Regions from separate parts of the Streptomyces sp. NPDC088794 genome, predicted to be linked through region 2. Evidence: riboswitches for the same ligand, from Rfam matches in the RefSeq annotation. Region 2 holds a riboswitch; the other holds the start of a gene.

Evidence for each region. Region 2 has a riboswitch for glycine ahead of gcvT (glycine cleavage system aminomethyltransferase GcvT). Riboswitches for the same ligand answer to the same signal wherever they lie in the genome.
Region 1: it holds a riboswitch for glycine, as region 2 does, so the genes downstream of both, gcvP (aminomethyl-transferring glycine dehydrogenase) here and gcvT (glycine cleavage system aminomethyltransferase GcvT) in region 2, are expected to answer to the same signal.

The regions. Positions count from the first base shown of each region.
Region 1 is NZ_JBIVKB010000014.1:9,350-14,245, reverse strand. Features, by position in the region: gene gcvP (aminomethyl-transferring glycine dehydrogenase) at 47-2,932, opposite strand; glycine riboswitch at 3,109-3,204, opposite strand; gene ACIP6U_RS33200 (PRC-barrel domain-containing protein) at 3,318-3,695, shown strand; gene ACIP6U_RS33195 (DNA polymerase IV) at 3,937-4,896, opposite strand, start outside.
Region 2 is NZ_JBIVKB010000010.1:48,078-52,973, forward strand. Features, by position in the region: gene glyA (serine hydroxymethyltransferase) at 1-923, opposite strand, end outside; gene gcvH (glycine cleavage system protein GcvH) at 938-1,315, opposite strand; gene gcvT (glycine cleavage system aminomethyltransferase GcvT) at 1,389-2,507, opposite strand; glycine riboswitch at 2,656-2,748, opposite strand; gene ACIP6U_RS26440 (AAA family ATPase) at 2,897-3,571, shown strand; gene ACIP6U_RS26445 (enhanced serine sensitivity protein SseB) at 3,837-4,628, shown strand; gene ACIP6U_RS26450 (enhanced serine sensitivity protein SseB C-terminal domain-containing protein) at 4,823-4,896, shown strand, end outside.

The sequences.
Region 1 (4,896 bases), on a different contig from region 2:
CCGCCGACATCCATCCGGCAGGAGCCCTTCCGTCCGCTCAGCGCTGTCAGTCCTCGTACGCGTCCAACGGCGGGCAGGAGCACACCAGGTTGCGGTCACCGAAGGCCTGGTCGATCCGCCGCACCGGCGGCCAGTACTTGTCGGCCACCGAGACCCCGCCCGGGAACACGGCCTCCTCACGCGTGTACGCGTGCTCCCACGCGCCGCCCAGCGCGCGTGCCGTGTGCGGAGCGTTCCGCAGCGGGTTGTCGTCGGCGGGCCACTCGCCCGCCCCCACCTTCTCGATCTCCGCGCGAATGGCGATCATCGCCTCGCAGAACCGATCCAGTTCGATCAGGTCCTCGGACTCCGTCGGCTCGATCATCAGCGTGCCGGCCACCGGGAAGGACATCGTCGGCGCGTGGAACCCGTAGTCGATCAGCCGCTTGGCGACGTCGTCGACGCTCACACCGGTCGCCTTGGTCAGCGGCCGCAGATCGATGATGCACTCGTGCGCGACCAGCCCGCCGGGCCCGGTGTAGAGCACGGGGAAGTGCGGCTCCAGGCGCTTGGCGATGTAGTTGGCGCTGAGCACCGCCACCTGCGTGGCCCGCTTCAGCCCCTCGCCGCCCATGAGCCGGACGTACGCCCACGAGATCGGCAGAATGCCGGCCGACCCCCAGGGCGCGGCCGAGATCGGCCCCACACCCGTCTCGGGCCCGGCCGCCGGCTGCAGCGGGTGGTTCGGCAGGTACGGCGCAAGGTGCTCGCGCACACCGACCGGCCCGACACCCGGACCGCCGCCACCGTGCGGAATGCAGAACGTCTTGTGGAGATTCAGGTGCGAGACGTCCCCGCCGAAGTGCCCCGGCTTGGCAAGCCCCACAAGGGCGTTGAGGTTGGCGCCATCGACGTACACCTGCCCACCGACTTCGTGGACCTGCGCGCAGATGTCCGCGACATGCTCCTCGAACACACCGTGCGTGGACGGGTACGTGATCATCAGCACCGACAGCTCGTCCCGGTACTGCTCGATCTTCGCCCGCAGATCCTCGACGTCGATCTCGCCGTCCCCGGCGGTCTTCACGACGACGACCTTCATGCCCGCCATCACGGCGCTCGCGGCGTTGGTCCCGTGCGCGGACGACGGAATCAGACACACGGTCCGCTGCTCGTCCCCGTTGGCACGGTGATATCCACGTACGGCGAGCAGCCCGGCCAGCTCCCCCTGCGACCCGGCGTTGGGCTGCAGCGACACCTTGTCGTACCCGGTGACCTCGGCGAGCCGCTCTTCCAGCTCACGGATGAGCGTCAGATAGCCCTGCGCCTGCTCGGCGGGCGCGAAGGGATGCAACTGCCCGAACTCGGGCCAGGTGACCGGCTCCATCTCCGTGGTGGCGTTGAGCTTCATCGTGCAGGAGCCCAGCGGGATCATGCCGCGGTCGAGCGCGTAGTCACGGTCGGCCAGCTTGCGCAGGTAGCGCAGCATCGCCGTCTCGGAACGGTGCTCCTGGAAGACGGGGTGGACCAGGAACTCGTCGCTCCGCAGAAGCGCCTGCGGAATGGTCTCCCCGGCGACCGCGTCCAGCGCGTCCACGTCCCCCGCGACCCCGAACGCGGCCCACACGGAACGCAGTTGGGCCCGCGCGGTTGTCTCGTCACAGGCGATCGACACGTGATCGGCGTCGACCGGGTACAGGTTGACCCCGTTGTCCCGCGCGGCGGCGACGACCTCGGCGGCCCGCCCTTCCACGCGCACGGTAAGGGTGTCGAAGTAAGCCCCGTGCACGACCTCGACACCACCGGCCCTGAGCCCCTCGGCCAGGATCGTGGCGTACCGATGCGTGCGCCGCGCGATCACCCGCAGGCCCTCAGGCCCGTGGTAGACGGCGTACATACCGGCCATGACGGCGAGCAGCACCTGCGCGGTACAGATGTTGCTGGTGGCCTTCTCCCGACGGATGTGCTGCTCACGCGTCTGCAGCGCGAGCCGGTAGGCCTTGTGCCCGTCGGCGTCCACGGACACACCCACGAGCCGCCCGGGCAGGCTCCGCGCGAACTTCTCGTGCACGGCCATGTAGCCCGCGTGCGGCCCGCCGAAGCCCATCGGCACACCGAACCGCTGCGTCGTACCGACGGCGATGTCCGCTCCCAGCTCACCGGGCGACTTCAGCAGTGTCAGCGCCAGCAGATCGGCGGCGACGGTGACGAGCGCACCGAGCCCGTGCGCCTGGTCGATCAACGGCTTGATGTCCCGTACGACACCGGAGGCGCCGGGGTACTGGACGAGAACGCCGTTGATCTCCCGCTCCGCGACCTCGGCCGGGATGCCGTCGGCGAGGTCGGCGACCACGACCTCCACGCCGGCCGGCTCGGCCCGCGTCTGGATCACGGCGATGGTCTGCGGCAACGCGTCCGCGTCGACCAGGAACAGACCCTTCTTGTTCTTGCCCATCCGCCGGGACAGCGCCACGGCCTCGGCGGCGGCGGTGCCCTCGTCGAGCAGCGAGGCACCGGAGGTGGGCAGCCCGGTCAGGTCGGCGACCATGGTCTGGAAGTTGAGCAGAGCCTCAAGGCGACCCTGCGAGATCTCCGGCTGGTACGGCGTGTAGGCCGTGTACCAGGCCGGGTTCTCCATCACGTTGCGCAGGATGACGGGCGGCGTGAAGGTCCCGTAGTACCCGAGGCCGACCATGGAGTCGAGCACCTGGTTCTGATCGGCGAGCGACCGCAGCTCGGCCAGCACCTCGGCCTCGGTGCGCGCACCGGGCAGGTCCAGGTCATCGGCGTTCTTGATCACATCCGGCACCGCGGCGGCGGTGAGCTCGTCCAGCGAGCCGTAGCCGACCTGCGCGAGCATCTTGGCCCGCGCCTCCTGGTCGGGCCCGATGTGGCGCTGCTCGAACGGGATTCCCGCTTCGAGCTCGGAGAGCGGAGTGCGATGGGCGGTCATTGCGGAGGCCTCCTGGTCGGTCACGACCTTCGAGGGGCACCACGGCACGGGTACCCCGACGGCCTCCCCCTCTGTCATCTCAACCTGAGAGCTTCACCGGGCATCCCGAAGGGGCCCGACTTTCACCGTCGGTGAGAGCGGAGGCCTTCGACACCCGCCCTGCTTTCCAGAGTGACCTCGTCCGTGCGGTACGTGGGCCTGAGAGATTCCGGGGAGGATTTGCTCCTTCGGCGCCTCCGATGATGTCTGGAGGACTCTCCCGCACGGGGTCAGCAGCCGCTGCCAGCCTACCAGCGGGCACACCGCACGGGCCTTCGAGTGGCCACCATCACCAATGTGCTCTTTTGTAGTGTTTACGAGTGCGTCGCGACCACGTGGAGGCCCCGTGCAGACCGACATCGATCCACGCAACCTGATCGGCCGCAAGGCGTTCGACCGCAACGGCACCAAGATCGGCACGATCGACGAGATCTACCTCGACGACGCGACCGGCGTGCCGGAGTGGGCCGCCATACGCACCGGCCTCTTCTCCCGCGACGCCTTCGTCCCCCTGGAACCCAGCGAACTGGTCGAAGGCACCCTCCACGTCCCCTTCGAACGCGCCCTCATCAAAGACGCCCCCGACTTCGGCGTAGGCCGCCACCTCTCCCCCCAACAAGAACTCCAGCTCTACCACCACTACGGCCTCGACACAGCACCCCCACCAACGTTCCCAGACAGAAACTTCGGCAAGCTGGCAGGCACAGAAGACGCAGACGCCTGAGCCGTCTGCCGACATCTACCCACTCCTTGCTCAACTTGCGCGCAGTCGTGCCGCTGAGGCGCCACCCACCCCACAGCCAGACGGCCCCACCCACCAGCCTCGCGGCAGGCGGCGGCGCGCCGCGCCCCCAAACCCACCTAGCCTGCGGGCAGTCGTGCCGCTGGGGCGGCACGGGTGGGCGCAGGCGGCACCCCGTCAGCGCCGGGCTGCGCGACCCACCCCCGCCCAGCCCCACCGACGGTCACGTCCGAACCCCGTCCACGGAAACCCCGGCCCCTCCGCCTCCGCCTCCCGAAACCAACGGCAACGGATCCGCCGGCTCCAACTCAAGGTCATCGACCCGAAACGTCCGCACCCTCCCCGGCTCAGACCCCGGCGTCTCAAACCGCACAGTCACCCGCCCAAGCCCACTCCCCTGCACCCACCCATGCCCAAATTCGGCATGCCGCACATCATGCCCCGAAGGCCACCGCCGCTCAGCAGCAACAATCACCTGCTCCTCAACCGCCTCCGCGTCCCCCTCCCCCACCTCAACCTCCACATCCGAGTACTCCACACCCACCCCACCCCCAACAACCGCCCCCGCTTCCGCTTCCGCCTCCGCCGCCTGCGCAAAAAGATCCTCCTGCGTGAAGTCGGCAAGCCCACTAACCCCCACCCCCAACAACCGCACCCCACCCGTCGTATCCACAGCCTCCAACAACCGCAAGGCAGCCTCCCGCACCACCCCAGGGTCATCCGTAGGCCCCCGCAAGGTCTCGGACCGAGTCAACGTGGAGAAGTCGTACCGCCGCACCTTCAACACGATGGTCCGCCCGGACAACCCCGCCGACCGCAACCGCCCCACACACCGATCCGCCAGCCGCTGCACCTCCAACCCCACCCGCACCCGGTCATGAATGTCCACGTCGTACGTGTCCTCGACCGACACCGACTTGGTCTCCCGCTCAGCGACGACAGGCCGATCATCACGCGCCAACGCCATCGCGTAGAGACCGTGCCCGTGCGCCTTCCCCAACAGCCGCACCAGCTCGTCCTCCCCCGCCTCGGCCAGATCGTCGACCGTGGTGATCCCGGCCCGCCGCAGATGGTCCCCCGTCGCCGGCCCCACCCCCGGCAGGATCCGCACCGGCATCGGCCCGAGCATCGCCCGCTCGGTCCCCGGCTCGATGAGCACCAGCCCGTCCGGCTTGGCCTCCTC
Region 2 (4,896 bases):
GCCTCGCGCGCGTCGGCCGCGGTGAGGCGCTCGGCGAGCAGCCGGGCACCCTCCACCGTACGCCGCTGGCGCTCCTTGAACTCCTCGCCCGCGGCGACCTTGAAAGAGACCGCCTTGGCCGCGATCACGTGCTCCAGGGGACCGCCCTGGAAGCCCGGGAAGACGGAGGAGTTCAGCTTCTTCGCGAACTCCTTCTTCGCCAGGATGATCCCGCCGCGCGGACCGCCGAGGGTCTTGTGGGTGGTGGAGGTGACGACGTCCGCGTACGGGACCGGGTTCGGGTGCAGGCCCGCGGCCACCAGGCCCGCGAAGTGCGCCATGTCGACCCAGAGATACGCCTCGACCTCGTCGGCGATCCGGCGGAACTCCGCGAAGTCCAGCTCGCGCGGGTACGCCGACCAGCCCGCGATGATCACCTTGGGCCGGTGCTCCTTGGCGAGCTTCTCCAGCTCGGCCATGTCGACCAGACCGGTCGCGGAGTCCACGTGGTAGGCGACCACGTCGAACTGCTTGCCGGAGAAGTTCAGCCGCATCCCGTGGGTGAGGTGACCGCCGTGCGCCAGGTCGAGCCCGAGGATGGTGTCGCCGGGCTTGGCCAGCGCGAACAGGGCGGCCTGGTTGGCGGAGGCGCCCGAGTGCGGCTGCACGTTGGCGTACTCGGCGCCGAACAGGTCCTTGACCCGGTCGATCGCGATCTGCTCGACCACGTCGACGTGCTCGCAGCCGCCGTAGTAGCGGCGGCCCGGGTAGCCCTCGGCGTACTTGTTGGTGAGGACCGAGCCCTGGGCCTCCATGACCGCGACGGGCGCGAAGTTCTCGGAGGCGATCATCTCCAGCGTGGACTGCTGGCGGTGCAGTTCGGCGTCGACCGCGGCGGCGACGTCCGGGTCCAGCTCGTGCAGGGGCGTGTTCAGTGCGGACATGCGTCTGTGACCCCTCAGCCGGCCGTCTCGGCGGCGTACTCGTCGGCCGACAGCAGGTCGGCGGGCTCCTCGGTGTAGCGGACCTTGAAGAGCCAACCGCCCTCGAAGGGGGCCGAGTTCACCAGCGACGGGTCGTTCACCACGTCCTCGTTGATCTCGGTGACCTCGCCGCTGACCGGCGAGTACAGGTCGCTGACCGACTTGGTCGACTCCAGCTCGCCGCAGGTCTCGCCCGCGGTCACCTGGGAGCCGACGTCGGGGAGCTGGGCGTAGACGACGTCACCGAGCGCGTTGGCCGCGTACTCCGTGATGCCGACCGTCGCGACGCCGTCCACGGCGGCCGACAGCCACTCGTGCTCCTTGCTGTAGCGCAGCTGCTGGGGATTGCTCATGGCCTGGATTCTCCTGTACGCGGGGGAGTGTGGGTGAAGGGTGAAGAGGTGCGGGGGAGCACTGCGGAAAGTGTTACTTCCGGCGCTTGTAGAACGGCAGCGCCACGACCTCGTACGGCTCGTGGCTGCCCCGGGTGTCCACGCCGACCCCGGCCGTGCCGGGAGCCGCGTGGGCCGCGTCGACGTAGGCCATCGCGATCGGCTTGCCCAGCGTGGGGGAGGGGGCGCCTGAGGTGACCTCACCGATCACCTGGCCGTCGGCGACCACGGCGTACCCGGCACGGGGGACACGGCGGCCCTCGGCGACCAGGCCGACGAGGACGCGCGGTACGTCGTGGTTGAGGTTCTCGAGGGCCTCGCGCAGCGCCTGGCGCCCCACGAAGTCGCCCTCCTTCTCGAACTTCACCACCCGGCCGAGCCCGGCGTCGAAGGGGGTGAGCGAGGCGCTCAGCTCATGCCCGTACAGCGGCATGCCCGCCTCCAGGCGCAGCGTGTCCCGGCAGGACAGACCGCAGGGGATCAGGCCGACGCCCTCGCCCGCCTTGGTCAGCGCCTGCCACAGCTCGACCGCGTGCTCGGGCTTCACGAACAGCTCGAAGCCGTCCTCGCCGGTGTAGCCGGTGCGGGCGATGAGGGCGGGGACACCGGCGACCGTGCCGGGCAGACCGGCGTAGTACTTCAGGCCGTCGAGGTCGGCGTCCGTGAGGGACTTGAGGATGCCGGGGGACTCCGGCCCCTGGACGGCGATCAGCGCGTAGGCGTCCCGGTCGTCGCGCACCTCGGCGTCGAATCCGGCCGAACGTTCCGTCAGCGCGTCGAGCACGACCTGGGCGTTGGAGGCGTTGGCGACGACCATGAACTCGGTCTCCGCGAGGCGGTAGACGATCAGGTCGTCCAGGATGCCGCCGTCGGCCCGGCAGATCATGGTGTAGCGGGCGCGGCCGACGCCGACGGAGGCGATGTTGCCGACGAGGGCGAAGTTCAGGAGCCGGTCCGCCTGCGGGCCGGTGACGGTGATCTCCCCCATGTGGGAGAGGTCGAAGAGCCCGGCCTTCGTGCGTACGGCGAGGTGCTCGTCGCGCTCGGAGCCGTAGCGCAACGGCATGTCCCAGCCGGCGAAGTCGGTCATGGTCGCGCCCAGCGAGCGATGCAGGGCATCGAGCGCGGTGTGACGGGGTTCGGTGCTGCTCATCGGACGTGAGTCTCCCAAGGCATGACGGCGAGGTCGTTCCTCCCCATCTGTCATCGGAACCTGAGAGGTTCGTCATGACCGCACGGGACATGACTTGCACCTTGGGTGGGGCCACCGGCAACACCGGGGGCCCGCTTTTCAGATGTGCCTCGCCCGCGCGGTAACGGGGCCTGAGAGATTCAAGGGAGGGACTTGCTCCTTCGGCGCCCCAGGTGACTGGGGACTCTCCCGCGCGGATTCAAACGGCCGGTATGCAGTTGGCGCGCACATCATCGCACAGGCTCTGTAACAGGCTTGTGGCCGGAACCGAACGGAACCGGGAGACACCGTGGATTACCTTCTCTTTACATTCGGTGGGGAGAAGCTTTCCTGACCCGGCAGGGAGGACGATCACGGTGACAAGGACCACGGCGTACGCGGCGACCTCGGCCGTCGCGCTGCCCCAGCAGGCCCCGGCACCCGCCCGCGAGCGCTGCGCCGAGCGGCCGGCCCCGGTCGTCCGCGACCTGCGCGACCGCTCGGGCCGCAGCCCGCACGCCCTGCTCTTCGGCCCCCGCGACCTGGTGGTGATCACCGGCCTGCCGGGCAGCGGCAAGTCCACGCTGATGCGGCGCGCGGTCAAGGGCATCCGCATCGACTCCCAGGACGCCCGCGACCGCTGGGACACCCGGGCGTCCCGCTTCCTGCCGTACGCCGTCTACCGCCCCCTGGTCCGCCTCGCCCACTACGCCGGTCTCGGCCGCGCCCTGCGCGCCGGCGCCGGCGTCGTCGTGCACGACTGCGGCACCCAGGCCTGGGTGCGCGGCTGGCTGGCCCGCGAGGCCCGGCGCCGCGGCGGCATCCTGCACCTGGTCCTGCTCGACGTGCCCCCGCGCACCGCCCTGGCGGGCCAGCGCGACCGCGGCCGGGGTGTCTCCCGCTACGCCTTCCTGCGCCACCGCACGGCGGCCGGCCGGCTGATCCGCTCCGTGGAGCGCGGCGACCTGCCCGAGGGCGTCGGCTCGGCGGTGCTCCTGGACCGGGACGCGGCGGACGTGCTGCGCAGGATCGGATTCACGGGCTGAGGTGCCGCCGCCGATGGGCCGCCGTCGAGCCGTGCCGCCCCGGGGCCGCCGCACTCGTCGACCCGTGCCGAGGCGGCAGTGGCCCGCGGCGGGCGGTGCCCGGACCGGGCTCGCGCCGGGACCCTACGGTCCGGCCGCCGTCCCGGCCCGTGCGTTGCGCGGACGGTGCGCCGGGCGAGATCGGCCGCACGAGCCCACCGCCAGGGCCCCCGTACCCGTTAGCCTTTGCTGCCACAGCGGTACTTCACAGCAGGCGGTCGGACAGATGGACTTCCCAGCGGATCTCCCCGCGGAGTTTCCCATGCAGGCGCACCCCCATCCGCACGGCGGATGGCCCGGCAACGAGCTGGAGGAGGTGCTGTCGGCGTCCCTCGGCGTGCCCATGGCGGGCGGCCGGATCGTCGAGGTGCTCAGCCGCAGCTTCCTCTGGATCCCGCTGCCCAGCGGCGGCGGCCCGCACAGCGGCCCGCTGGACCTGCCCACGCTGGAGATCGAGGGCCAGGCGTACGTCCCGGTCTTCAGCTCCGAGGAGCAGTTCCGGCATGTCGTCGGCTCGCATCTGTCGTACACGATCGCGCCCGCCGTCGAGTTCGCCCGCGGTCTGCCCCCGCAGGTCGGCATCGCCGTGAACCCGGACGGCATGGTCGGGATCCCGCTCCCGCCGGCCGCCGTCGCCGAGCTGTGCCGCATCGGCCGCACCCTCCTCGACGGCCCCACCTCCGGCGGCCGCGTCCGCCTCTTCGAACCGGACTGGCAGGACGACCCGGTCGACTTCCTCGCCGCCGCCTCCGCCGAGTTCGAGACAACTCCCGTGATCCGCACGGCCCGCCGCTGCCTCGCCGCGATCGAGACGGCGGACCCGGTGATGTTCGTGGGCGTGGAACTCTCCGAATGGGAGGGCGACCTACGAGCCGTTCCCCTGGAGGCCCTGGGCCGAGCCCTGGCCAAGTCCCCACCCCAGTGGCCGGTCAACCTGGTCCTCCTCGACGTGACGGACGACCCGGTGGCGACGTGGATGAGGCAACAGGTCAGGCCGTTCTATCAAGCCGTTCACTGAACGTACCCAGGGGCGCGGGGCTGTGCCAATATGCGGCTCCGCCGCGTGGGCGCGACCAGCCACAATCAACCCGCACTCGCCGACGGACATCAGGCCAACACCCCGTAGGCGCATAAGCTGTCACAGAAACGCGGGGCCACTTCGAAGGGGCGGTAAGACACGTGAGCGCGAGCCTCAGCGGCAGCGTGGAGCACATGCTGCGCCAGGTCACGCCAGGGCGCTACGACGCCTACGAGGCCCTGCTCCGCGCCCTCGCGACCCCCGGTGC